2 linked regions of the Salinivibrio kushneri genome follow. The protein of the gene in region 2 interacts with the protein of the main gene of each other region in a pairwise test. Links are inferred from orthologs where the notes say so. Each region holds a gene or a part of one and is shown on either strand. Other genes may lie near its edges.

What was found.
Region 1: the proteins of rlmKL (region 2) and typA interact in binary tests that used the Escherichia coli proteins (3 or more experiments, as listed by UniProt). The link is inferred for Salinivibrio kushneri from one-to-one orthologs.

The regions. Positions count from the first base shown.
Region 1 is NZ_CP114588.1:2,684,352-2,687,443, forward strand. Bases 113-3,092 are described here. They hold typA (translational GTPase TypA), read right to left. Parts: upstream 2,526-3,092; coding sequence 699-2,525; downstream 113-698. Other genes in these bases: N8M53_RS12335 (DUF2959 domain-containing protein), read left to right, coding at 113-627; glnA (glutamate--ammonia ligase), read left to right, coding at 3,043-3,092. Outside these bases: more of N8M53_RS12335, read left to right, coding at 1-112. UniProt on the Escherichia coli protein: A 50S ribosomal subunit assembly protein with GTPase and nucleotide-independent chaperone activity, required for 50S subunit assembly at low temperatures, may also play a role in translation.
Region 2 is NZ_CP114588.1:1,367,440-1,378,133, reverse strand. What follows is about bases 3,536-6,513. They hold rlmKL (bifunctional 23S rRNA (guanine(2069)-N(7))-methyltransferase RlmK/23S rRNA (guanine(2445)-N(2))-methyltransferase RlmL), read left to right. Parts: upstream 3,536-3,948; coding sequence 3,949-6,078; downstream 6,079-6,513. Other genes in these bases: N8M53_RS06535 (ABC transporter ATP-binding protein), read left to right, coding at 6,316-6,513; N8M53_RS06540 (glutaredoxin family protein), read left to right, coding at 6,075-6,329. In the rest of the region: N8M53_RS06560 (NAD-glutamate dehydrogenase), read left to right, coding at 1-1,528; pyrD (quinone-dependent dihydroorotate dehydrogenase), read left to right, coding at 1,594-2,607; N8M53_RS06550 (cell division protein ZapC), read left to right, coding at 2,747-3,301; more of N8M53_RS06535, read left to right, coding at 6,514-8,235; rmf (ribosome modulation factor), read left to right, coding at 8,417-8,587; fabA (bifunctional 3-hydroxydecanoyl-ACP dehydratase/trans-2-decenoyl-ACP isomerase), read right to left, coding at 8,829-9,344; N8M53_RS06520 (Lon protease family protein), read right to left, coding at 9,413-10,694. UniProt on the Escherichia coli protein: Specifically methylates the guanine in position 2445 (m2G2445) and the guanine in position 2069 (m7G2069) of 23S rRNA. Methylation occurs before assembly of 23S rRNA into 50S subunits.

The sequences.
Region 1 (3,092 bases), 1.3 Mb from region 2 along the record:
ATCTTTCTGTTTGCTATCGCCTTAACCCTACTCACCGGCTGTCAGTCTGCCTATTACTCAGCCATGGAGCAAGTGGGCATCCACAAACGCGATATCATGGTCGATCGCGTGGAAGACGCCGCTGATGCGCAGCAAGAGGCGCAATCACAGTTTAAAGATGCACGGCAAGCTTTGAGTCAGCTCACCCAGTTTGACGGCGGTGAGCTACAAGCTGCCTACGAGGCCGTGGATAGCCAGTATCAAAAAAGTCATGATGCGGTGACCCGCGTGCGCGAGCGGATTGATGCGCTTGAGTCCGTCTCTGAAGCGTTGTTTGATGAGTGGGAAGAAGAATTAGACTTGTACACGAATCAACGCCTGCAGCGTGATAGTGAGCAACGCTTGCGTCAAACCCGTGAGGAATATGAACGGTTACGTGATGCCATGCGTCGTGCCGAACAAACCATGACCCCCGTGCTAAACACGCTGCAAGATAACCGTCTTTATCTGAAACACAACCTCAACGCTCGTGCCATTGGTGCACTACAAGGCGAATTAGATGCGCTATCTGGCGAGATAGACCGTGCCGTTGCCGATATGCAACGCGCGATTCAAGCTTCAGACCGTTTTATCCAGACCCTCAATTAAACGAAACGCCACCCACTAAAAAGGCACCCGAGGGTGCCTTTTGTCAACGTCTCGCTAGAGTCTCCGCGAGATTAGCCTTTGCGGCCTGCACGCTTACGCTCCGTTTCCGTCAATAGCTTCTTACGAATACGGATGCTCTCCGGCGTCGCTTCAACCAGTTCATCATCATCGATAAACTCAAGCGCCTGCTCCAAGGTGTACTTGATCGCTGGGCTCAATACCTGCGCATCATCGGTCCCTGAGGCACGGACGTTGGTCAGCTGCTTACCTTTCAAGCAGTTAACCGTCAGATCGTTGGCGCGGTTATGAATACCGATCACCTGCCCCTCGTACACTTCGTCACCGTGCTCAGCAAACAGACGACCACGGTCTTGCAAGTTGAACAGTGCATAAGTCAGTGCTTTACCTGCCGCGTTAGAGATCAACACACCATTAATACGCTGGCCAATATCACCGCCTTTATACTTACCGTAGTGGTCAAAGGTATGATAAATCAGGCCCGAGCCAGAGGTCAGTGTTAAGAATTCTGTTTGGAAACCAATCAGACCACGTGATGGCATCACAAAGTCCATGCGCACACGGCCTTTGCCATCTGGCAGCATGTTCGTCAGTTCGCCTTTACGCAGACCGATGCTTTCCATCACGCCACCTTGATGCTCTTCGAGCACGTCAATGGTCACTGTCTCAAACGGTTCGAATTTCTCGCCGTTTTCTTCTTTGATGATCACTTCTGGGCGAGACACGGCGAGTTCAAACCCTTCACGACGCATGTTCTCGATCAGAATCGACAAGTGCAATTCACCACGGCCTGAGACACGGAATTTGTCCGGGTTATCTGTCTCTTCTACGCGCAGTGCCACGTTGTGAACCAACTCTTTTTGCAGACGCTCAAGAATGTTACGTGAAGTGACGTATTTACCTTCCAGTCCTGCAAACGGCGAGGTATTAACCTGGAAAGTCATGGTCACGGTTGGCTCATCCACAGTCAGTGCTGGCAGCGCTTCGACATTGCTTGGATCGCAAATCGTGTCTGAGATTTTCAGCTCACCCAAACCGGTAATCGCAATAATGTCGCCGGCAGAGGCTTCGCTAACATCGTGACGCTCAAGGCCCATGTAGCCTAAAACACTGCCTACTTTACCATTACGCTTGCTGCCATCGGCACTTACAATCGTCACTTGCTGATTCGGCTTAACCGAACCTCGGGTGATACGACCCACACCAATAACCCCGACATAGGAGTTGTAGTCCAGCTGAGACACCTGCATTTGCAGCGGCGTCGTGATATCAACGTCAGGCGCGTCAACGTTATCGACGATCGCGTTGAACAACGGCTCCATGTCCTCGCCTTCGGTGGTTTCTTCTAGGCTCGCCCACCCGTTCAGGGCTGACGCATAAACCACTTGGAAATCCAATTGCTCATCCGATGCACCTAAGGTGTCAAACAGATCAAACACTTGATCCATCACCCAATCCGGGCGAGCACCTGGGCGGTCAATCTTGTTGATCACCACAATCGGCTTTAGGCCATGAGAGAAAGCTTTTTGGGTCACAAAACGGGTTTGCGGCATTGGGCCGTCTACCGCATCGACTACCAGTAGTACGGAGTCAACCATCGACATGATACGCTCAACTTCACCACCAAAGTCGGCGTGTCCAGGGGTATCAACGATGTTAATGCGGTAGTCATTCCAGTTAATAGCCGTGTTCTTGGCCAAGATGGTAATGCCACGCTCTTTCTCAATGTCGTTTGAGTCCATGACACGCTCTTCCACCTCACCGCGGGAAGCCAGCGTACCGGATTGCTGCAGCAGCTTATCCACTAGCGTGGTTTTACCGTGGTCAACGTGGGCAATAATGGCGATATTTCTTAGTTTATCTGTCTGTATGTTGGTCATGGACTCTCTTTTTCACTCGATAGACGGGGCGCGCGCCGAAGTTGGCGAGCTATGCTAACACGACGGCACCGCCACCTGATTAAAAAAACGGCCGTAATGTACCAGATTTTGTCGCAAAACCCACCTTATTATGTGAATTAGCTCACCGTCACTCGGGGTTAACCCCGTCTCAGTTGGTTATTTATTGTGCAAATACAAGGGTTCATCGTGATTGGAGAAAAAATGAATTTTTAAAGACCGTCCACACTCTTGTCATGCATTGTCTGCTACAAAGAGAAGGGGCAATGCTGCACGCATCTCGTGCAAAGTGACGCACTGTCTTTGCCCCTTGCACCATATACGGTCAAACGTGCACCATAATAGTGCAAAATGCGCGTTTTTGACCAAGGCTGCACGCGATTTTATCGCGTTAAACGCGGTTTGGCGCGGCTTATAATTGTTGGCACGGTTTTCGCTTTGTCATGCAGCAAGGAGCCAACGCGCTATTTACTCAATTTGACACCGGAGGTTATTTCACATGTCAGTAGAAAACGTGCTCGCACTGATCCAAGAAAACGAGGTGAAATT
Region 2 (10,694 bases):
CTATGTGAAGTCGTCTGATGAAACTCATACCTCTGTTGGCGATCGCGCTAATGACGGGTTGCGTGTTAACGGCAACGAGGTCGGTGCGCGTATTATCGGTGAAGGCGGTAACTTAGGGATGACGCAATTAGGGCGGATCGAATATGCGCTCAAAGGCGGTCGCGTCAATACCGACTTCATTGACAACGTTGGTGGGGTCGATTGCTCCGATAACGAAGTGAATATCAAAATTTTGCTCAATGGGCTGGTGGCCGCTGGCGACTTGACCATGAAAAAGCGTAACGAGCTGCTTGAGCGGATGGAAGATGAAGTCTCTGACATTGTTCTTGAAGATGCATACAGTCAGAGTGAGTCCATTTCCGTTACCCACAATCAGCAAGCGGCGCTACTCAAAGAGCAGATCCGTTTTATTCACTACTTAGAGAAAGAAGGGAAGTTGGATCGAGCTCTCGAGTATCTACCTGATGATGAGACCTTATCTGAGCGTAACCTACGTGGCACGGGCCTAACACGCCCAGAAATTGCGGTGCTGGTGGCGTACGGAAAAATGGTACTTAAGGAGCAGCTGGTGGTGGATGAGGTGACGCAAGATGCGCACTTCGGTCAACTATTACCGAGCTACTTCCCGAAAGAGTTACAACGTCACTATCGCCAAGAAATGGAATCCCATCCACTTCGCGGCGAGATCATTGCGACGGCGTTGGCAAACCAGATGTCAAATGACATGGGCTTTAATTTCATCACCCGTATGCAAGATGAAACTGGGGCAAGCGTCAGTGACATTGCCAAATCCTACGCGATTGCGCGCGATGTGTTTGGTTTCGAGCAACTGTTTGACAGTGTCCGAGAGCTTGATAATCATGTCACTGCCAAAGTGCAATACGATATCTTGTTCCGTTGCCGCCGCATGCTACGCCGAGCAACGCGATGGATGTTACGCAATAAACGCAAAGGAGAGAGCATCGAGGCGCAAGTCGCCTTCTATCGCCCAGCGTTACAAAACTTGGTCGAGCACCTGGATGACTATCTGGTTGAGAGCGAAATCAAAGAGCATGACCAACAAGCGGAGACGCTACGACAGGCTGGGGTGCCTGACGCGCTAGCCAATAGAGTATGCCGTCTAACCAGCGTGTTCTCTGGGCTGGATTTAGCACAGGTGTCAGAGCAGCTGAATAAACCGTTCGAGCTGGTGGCACGCTTGTACTATGTGCTAGGGGATAGCTTGTCACTGCACTGGTTCTTGAAGCAAATCAACAACCAGCCGGTGGATAACCACTGGCAAGCGCTGGCGCGTGCATCGTTCCGTGAAGATTTGGACTGGCAACAACGTCTGCTCACGGCTCGTATTGTGTCAGAAATGGCTGATGACCAAGATGCCGAAACGGGTCTTGCACAATGGATGGATGAGCATGTGGTCATCCTCGGCCGTTGGCAGAGTATTGTTGATGAGTTCAAAGTAGGCTCCGTGCATGAGTTTGCCAAGTTCTCCGTCGCCTTGCGTGAGTTGTCGCTGTTAAATTTGAATTGAATTAAAGCGCCAATAACGCAATAATCTAGCCCCGTTTATACGGGGCTTTTTTATTAGGAGGGATAATGCTTTACCGCCTCGCCAGACCGGCTATCTTTCAGTTAGATCCAGAAAAAGCACACGATCTAACCATTAACACCCTTTCTCGATTTCATCACACCCCGCTTCGCTTTTTGTATTCCCAGCATCTTCCTCCTCGCCCAGTCACTGTGATGGGACTCAACTTTAATAATCCCGTTGGCTTAGCGGCAGGGTTAGATAAAAACGGCGAGTGCATAGAAGCCTTTGGCGCGATGGGCTTTGGGTTTGTAGAAGTAGGGACGGTGACGCCGCGCCCGCAACCGGGCAACGATAAACCGCGGCTTTTTCGCATCAAAGCGGCGGAAGGGATCATTAACCGAATGGGCTTCAATAACCACGGCGTTGATGCATTGGTGGACAACGTTAAACGTGCGAAAAACTTCAATGGTATATTGGGTATTAACATTGGTAAGAACAAGGATACCCCCATCGAACAGGGCACCGATGATTATGTCGCCTGCATGCGAAAAGTGTATCCACATGCTGACTATATTGCCGTAAACATTTCGTCGCCTAATACGCCAGGATTACGCACGTTACAATATGGCGAGATGTTCGATGAACTCCTTAGCACACTAAAAGCGGAACAGGCACAATTGGCAGACGTCCACGATAAATACGTGCCTTTAACGGTTAAGATTGCCCCAGACTTGAGTGAAGAAGAAATTCAACAAGTGGCGCAAGCACTGATTCGTCATCAGATCGATGGTGTGATTGCGACCAACACCACGCTTGAGCGCTCGTTGGTAGATGGTATGCCACATTATCGTGAAGCGGGTGGGCTAAGTGGCCGTCCTGTGCAACTTAAAAGTACCGAGGTTATTCGTCAGCTGCATCGTGCACTTGATGGTGCGATGCCCATCATAGGTGTCGGAGGGATTGACTCAGTCACCGCGGCGCGTGAAAAACTCGAAGCGGGTGCAGACCTGGTGCAAGTCTACTCTGGGTTAATTTACCAAGGCCCTGGGCTCATCAAACAAATCGTGCGTCATATTTAGGCTAAGAAATAAAGTCTTAAGGTATAAAAGGGGGCGTTTTCTTCCCCTTTTTTTTTCGCTTCAGCCCATTACACTTCAGGCAATGGCAGTGTTGTTATCGCCAGACACCCAGTTAGTGAGTCATCGCGGGAGCTGAAGTATGTTAAAACCTAACAATGCATGGAGATGGTATTTCGATAATACATCGAATTCGCTAATGCTAGATTTAGGCGATGACATGGTCTTTCGTGTGGCGATCAGTGCCAAACACCTCATCCCCGATGCGTTCTCATCATCCCCATTTTCTGTTGAGGATGCATCACTCTTTCAGCGTTTGACAGAGCCTCTGTCAAATCTTTCACTTTCCGGCCCTCGTCAGGCCGAACTCGCTTTGAACGCAGTGGCAGCCTATCGCTTCCACAAGCCTGTCTTACCTAAAAGCTGGTTTTTCGAGCCACAACAAGACACTATTGCCACCCCTGAGTGGGGGCAAATCGTCGAGCTCACCAGTCAAACAGGGGATAGGGCGCCGTTTATTATCATAGAGAACGCCGGTTCTGCCTCGCTCTGCATGCTCGCGCGCGAAGCTGACTTTGAACTGAGCGCGAATAAAAAAATGGCGTTTTGTGGTGCGATTAAAGTAATGAACGACCGGCTATCGCAACCAATACCTCAAACAAATAGCCAAAAAGGTCGCTTTGCGTTAGTGGGCTGAGTGGTTTTCACCCAGCCCACGCCTCCTTTCTTCCCTCACTTTCCTTGTTTCGTGTATAGACGGCCACGGTGTGGCTGTATCTTAACGTTTCTTATACCAAACAGGCGTGCATAAAAAATGTGATGTCAGTTCATTTTATGAGCGAAAAGTGTGCATGTACCTGAGCGTTTTTTCATTGATTTAAGGGTGTTCTCGCCCTAATAACAACAATAATTGACGAGTTTTTTCCCGTTTTATCCGTCAGGGCACTTGCGAAAAACCTGTCTGGTATAGTCCAGTTTTCGTGGATTTTTGTTCGTTCTTAAAGGGAAAGAAAAGCCGTTTTCATTTTTCTAGAGTCAGAAATAATCAGTATAGTAATAGCAGTGAATGCTTACACTCGTAGGTTAAAGGTACATTTAACCAGAGGAGGTGAGTGAGAAAGCAAGGCGGTTTCCAGGAGGAAACAGACAAAGGGAGCGTGCCAGGGTAATTGATTCCTTTCAGAAACAGTCACCCTCTAGCATCTGTTTCTCATTGGAAACAAAAATACGGCGATTTATTCATCATTCAATGGAGATTGTCGCCGCTTGGGTCAACGACAGGCGTAAGATTGATGTATAATCGCCGCCATGATGATAACGACGCCCAAAGGGTGTAGAGACTGAATGAAACACTATCTCGCAATAACCGCTCGAGGTCTCGAGCACATGCTAGCTCAAGAGCTTGAACAACTTGGCGTATCTAGCCTCAAGCAAGTTCATGCAGGGGTTAAATTTAAAGCCGACGATTCAACACTGTATCAATGCTGTTTATGGAGCCGGATTGCGTCACGGTTTGTTTTGGTGCTGGGCGAATTCGCGGTGCGCGATGATATGGATCTCTACCTCGGTGCGACGGCGATTAACTGGCCAGATTATTTTCACTCCAGTCAGCGGATTGCGGTGGACTTTAATGGTACTAATCGCGAGATTCGCAACAGCCAGTACGGGGCGCTGAAAGTTAAAGACGCGATAGTAGACAAGTTTGAAAAGTCGAATTTGCCCCGCCCAAGCGTTGACCGCGAGCAGCCTGATTTACGTATTCATATGCGATTATCCAAAGACCAAGGTTTGCTCGGTATCGATATGGTTGGAAGCGGCCTACATCAGCGCGGCTATCGCACTCAAGCAGGTGCTGCGCCTTTACGAGAAACCCATGCTGCAGCCTTGGTCGCAAGGAGTGGCTGGAAGGCGGAGCAGCCTTTGATGGATATCATGTGTGGCTCAGGCACTTTGCTGATAGAAGCGGCGATGATGGCGGCAAACATCGCACCGGGCTTAAAGCGTAAGCGTTGGGGGTTTGAGTCATTGCTTGGCTTTGATGTTGAAGCCTTTAAAGCGATCAAAGCTGAAGCGAGCGTCAAGGCTAAACGGGGTGTGAGTCAGTGCCAGACACGCTTTTATGGCACTGATAACGACGCCCGGATGATTGAAACAGCGCGAGCGAACGCACGACGTGCTGGGGTGGCTGAACTTGTTGAATTTACCACGGGTGATGCGACACAAGTGATGCCACCAGAAGGCTTCACTGAGGGCCATATAATCTCTAACCCGCCATACGGTGAGCGTTTAGGGACCACTCCAGGCTTGATTGCCTTGTACACCCAGCTTGGTGATCACCTTAAAGAAGCGTTTGCGCGGAATACGGTTTCTTTGTATTCGGGATCTGACGAGTTACTGAGCTGCTTACGGATGCGCGCGGATGACAAATTCAAGCTACGCAATGGTGCGTTAGATTGTGTGATGAAAACGTACGCGATTACCGCGCGTGGTGAAAAAGCAGAAAAGGATGCGCCAAAGGCGGACGTAGCGCCTGATTTTGCTAACCGCTTGCGCAAGAATATGGCGAAGCTGGACAAATGGGCAAAAAAACAAGAGATAGAGTGTTATCGGCTCTATGATGCCGACTTGCCTGATTACAAAGCCGCGATAGATCGCTATCGCGATTTTTTGGTCATTCAAGAGTACGCAGCGCCGAAAACCATTGAACCGGAGAAAGCACGCCGTCGCTTATTAGATATGGTTCGCGCTGCTATTGCAGTGACTGGTGTGGATGCCAATAAAGTGGTGTTAAAAACGCGCGAAAAGCAAAAGGGCAATAACCAGTATCAAAAACTTGCCGGCGAATCTCGAACCATGACGATCCAAGAATATGGCGTGGCGCTCGAAGTTAATCTTTATGATTATCTCGATACCGGGGTATTTCTTGATCATCGCTACACGCGCCGCCTAATCGGCGAGAAAGCGACAGGACAAGATTTTCTTAACCTCTTCGCTTATACCGGCAGTGCGTCGGTGCATGCCGCGGTAGGTGGCGCTCGTTCTACGACCACCGTCGACATGTCGAAAACCTATTTGGCGTGGGCCGAACGCAATATGAAGCTCAATGGTCTTGTTGGGCGTCAACACCGATTTGAGCAGGCAGATTGCCTACAATGGATTCGCCAATCTGATCAGAAATTTGATTTAATCTTCATCGATCCGCCGACATTCTCTAACTCCAAGCGGATGCAAAGCACCTTTGATGTGCAGCGTGACCACCTGGATGTGCTTTTAGCACTGAAAGACCGTTTACGTCCCGGTGGTGAAATCATTTTTTCCAACAACAAGCGGCACTTTAAAATGGATTTAGAAGGTTTAGCGGCTGCAGGGCTTAGTGCAGAAAACATTAGCAAGCGTTCGATTCCTGAAGATTTTGCTCGCAATCCACATATTCATAATTGCTGGATTATTCGTCATCAGGACACGTCTGCATGACACTCGTATTGTTTAGCACTGAAGGGTGCCACCTTTGTGAACAAGCGTGGGCACTCTATCAATCTCTCGGCTATCAAACGCCACTTGAAACCCAAGACATTGCTTTTGACGACACGCTCTTTGAGCGTTACGGCGTCACTATTCCAGTGATTGCAATACGCAATCAATCTGGAGAGGTGAGTGCAGAATTGGGTTGGCCGTTTGATCACACACAACTACAAGCTTGGTTAACGCAACATGGCATTGATTAAAATTACGTCCGCCCAGTTGGCTTATGGTGACAACCCATTGCTGGATAAAACTGACTTTATTCTTCAGCCAGGTGAGCGCGTGTGTCTGGTAGGGCGCAACGGCGCTGGTAAGTCTACCTTGATGAAGGTCCTTGACGGCCAGGTTCAGCTTGATGATGGCAGTATTCAAAGTCAGTCTGAACTCAAAGTTTCTCGGCTTGAGCAAGACCCACCACGCGATAGTCAAGGCACTGTGTTTGATTACGTAGCCGAAGGCCTCGCGGAAGCGGGGGACAACCTAAAGCAGTATCACCAGTTGATCGCGAAGATCGAAACCGATCCGAGTGATCGTAATATTGCCGAGCTGGCAAAAGTGCAAGAAGCACTGGACCATGCTGACGCTTGGCGTTTTGACAATCAAATTATGGTGGTGTTAGGGGCGTTAGGCTTGGAAGGCAATACCGCCCTTAAAGCCTTATCTGGCGGTTGGCAGCGTAAAGCGGCTTTAGCGCGAGCCCTCGTTTGTGAGCCGGATGTGTTGCTTCTTGATGAGCCAACAAACCATCTGGATGTCTCTACCATTTTGTGGCTAGAGCAATTCTTAAAAGATTTTAAAGGCGCGATCGTCTTTATCTCGCATGACCGCTCGTTTATTGGTGCCATGGCCACACGTATCGTTGATCTTGACCGCGGTAAACTGACCTCATGGCCAGGCGACTATCAAACCTATCTGGACGGAAAAGAAGAAGCGTTGCGAGTGGAAGCGGAGCAGAACGCTGAATTTGATAAAAAACTAGCTCAAGAAGAAGCCTGGATTCGCCAAGGGATCAAAGCGCGTCGCACCCGCAATGAGGGGCGAGTTCGCGCACTGAAAGCGCTACGGCAAGAGCGAGCGAGTCGTGTTGAGTTACAGGGTAACGCAAACTTGCAGCTCGACGATGCCAGCCGCTCTGGCAAAATTGTGTTTGAAGCAGAAAACGTCGCTTTTACCTATCAAGACAAGCCACTGATTAAGCCATTGAGTTTCACGGTGATGCGTGGCGATCGGATTGCGCTGATTGGTCCCAACGGATGTGGTAAAAGTACACTATTAAAGCTCATGCTTGAAAAACTCACCCCAGACAGTGGAGCTTTACACGTAGGGACAAAACTGGATGTTGCGTATTTTGACCAATACCGCGAGAAGCTAGATCCAGAAAAAACGGTTATCGATAACCTGGCGGGGGGAAAAACCGAAGTTGAAGTCGGTGGCCGGAAGCGCCACGTGATGGGATATTTGCAAGATTTCTTATTCCATCCACGACGGGCTCAAACCCCAGTTAAAGCGCTGTCCGGGGGCGAGAAAAACCGTTTGCTGTTGGCTAAATTATTCCTCAAGCCTGCTAATCTTTTGGTACTTGATGAGCCAACCAATGATCTTGATATTGAAACGCTCGAACTATTGGAAGATTTGCTCTCGCAATTTCAAGGCACCTTGTTGCTGGTGAGCCATGACCGTCAATTCGTCGATAACACGGTGACACATAGCTGGATATTTGAAGGCGACGGTACCATTAACAAGTTCGTGGGTGGGTATCACGATGCCCAACAACAGCGCGAGCAGTATCTTAAAGCCATCACACCCAATAGCCGAACCCCTTCAACGAGTGGTGAGGCTGATACGGGACAAAAGACGGCAAAACCTAAGAGTAAGCCACGCAAGCTATCTTATAAACTGCAACGTGAGCTAGAAGCCCTGCCTGCGCGGCTTGAGGCGTTAGAAGAAGAGGTTGAAACGTTACAATCAGAAATGAACGATCCTGATTTTTTCTCGAAAAGTCAGGATGTTACTCAACCTAAACTGACCCGATTGGCTGAGGTAGAGCAGGAGCTCGAGCAAGCCTTTGAACGCTGGGAAGAATTGGAAGCGATGCAACAAGAAGCATAGTGACGTTGTCACATACAGAGGGATATGACTCACATTTTGTTTAGTCCTTGCTCGATAGTGCTTGCTTAAAAAATAATCATGATCGAAGCTGTAGAGGATACTTCATAAAAACGTCACAGACGGAAGTATCCTTGCAAATGGCAAGCAGCATTGAACAAGATGGAATAAAGAGGGCGACCCTATGAAAAGACAGAAGCGAGATCGTTTGGAACGCGCACAGTCAAAGGGCTTTCAAGCAGGAATAAACGGTCGATCGTCTGAACTATGTCCTTACCAACAAACGGATGCGAGAAGTAGCTGGCTTGGCGGATGGCGCGAAGGCAGAACCAGTAAGTCGGAAATGATGAAGTAATCTCTCTTAAATATTTACGGCCTTATCCTCTTGATAAGGCCTTTTTAATAACCATATAACGCACTATAACTTTAATGCTATAAACACCATTGAACAAACATACCTTTATGTGGTTAACGCCAAGAAAAATTAAAGTAACTTGTCTCTCAAATCAGAGGGGTTAAGGCTTGGTAAAAAAGGGAAAGGGAAAGGGAAAGGGAAAGCCGGCAATTTATCACCGACTTTCAGGAATGCGCATTTGCTAGAAGGCGGAGGTATCTTGAAAAAGACCGACTTTCAGATCTTTCGCTACGTAGATTTCTTTGTCATCAACGTATACACGTCCATCGCCAACACCCATAACGAGTTTGCGATTGATCACGCGCTTCATGTGAATTTCATAGCGAACGCGTTTAGCAGTGGGAAGCACTTGCCCAGTAAATTTCACTTCACCAACACCTAGGGCACGGCCTTTGCCTTCGCCGCCAACCCAGCCGAGGAAAAAGCCGACTAGCTGCCACATAGCGTCTAAACCAAGGCAGCCTGGCATCACTGGATCACCTGGGAAATGGCAGTCGAAAAACCATAAATCTGGGTTGATATCCAACTCAGCGACAATCACGCCTTTATCAAAGTCACCACCTTGATCGGTAATATTGGTGATACGGTCCATCATCAGCATGTTTGGTGCCGGAAGCTGTGGGCGTCCCGGGCCAAAGAGCTCACCTTGGCTGGATGCGAGTAAATCGTCGCGATTATAGGAATTTTGGCGTTTCATTATATCTAAACTGCTCCTTATTCAATTGCGAGCAGGTTAGCGTACACGTGTACGCCAAACAACTCGGATCAGTACTGGCCAAACCAGTTTTTTAAGCGTTTAAACAAACTGTTGCAGCTTTGTTTTTCATCAGTATGAAAATGATTTATTCGATTAGATATTTTTCTTAGCAATGTCTCTTCATCGTCGCCTGAGAATGGGAGACCTGTCACAAGCGGAAAGGCTTGCTCGACATCATCCACTGCCCAAATATGAAATTGACCGGCTTTAATCGCATCGACTACATCGTTACGCAAACATAAGGATGACAGGTTCGTTTTAGGCAACACGACACCTTGTTGACCTGTTAAGCCACGGTGAGCACAAACTTGGTAATACCCTTCGATTTTTTCATTGATTCCACCTACCGCTTGTACACGACCAAACTGGTCAACCGCGCCAGTGATAGCGATGGCTTGATTAATCGGTTGTTGAGATAACGCGCTCACAAAGGCACACAATTCCGCCAAGGATGCACTGTCACCATCGACTTCACTGTACGATTGTTCGAATACGATGGAGGCGGAATAGGGTAAAGGGTCATCGAGGTTTAGCGCCACGCTCACAAAGGCTTGCATAATCATCATGCCTTTGGCGTGAATATTACCCGCAAGCTCGGCTTTGCGCTCCACATCAGCAATATCGCCATCACCAGAGTGAACAACGCAAGAAATTCTCGCTGGCTCACCGTAACTCACCGGGTGGCCAGGCACTTCGATCACGGTAAGACCATTAATTTGGCCGATATGCTCACCACGGGTATCAATAAAAACTTGTCCTTTGTGGATGTCTTCAATCGCACGCTCGGGGAGGTAGGCAGCACGTTGGTACCGCTGAGAGATAGCGGCATCAATCGCGGCTTTGTCGAGCGCATCCGATGCCGTTATGACAGATTCAGCCAGTAGTTGCTGATACCAAACCGGACACAAGGGCATCCGCAGTTGATCTTCGCTTTCACGTGCTCCTGCTTGCAATAAACGCACTAAGCCTGACTCTGTCATAGGTAAGTGAGTTTGTGCGGTGACCAAGCCTTTTAGCCAAGCAAAGTAGGGCACAATGGTGGCCGCGTCGAGCGCAATGTCTTGCTCATATTCGGCATAGGCTGACAGGCCATCGTAGAGATCAGGCTCATTGGTTTCAAAGTCGGCCAGCCACTGTCTGTCACCGACTAACACCAGACGTACGTTCAGTGCCTCATCCGGCAAATCAGTCACTTGATCGGCGCGGGCGGTCTGCCAGGCAAGCTTACCCGATGATAAAAACTGTTTGAGGCGAACCCAAACGCGTGGCTGCTGCAGTATATCCGCCACT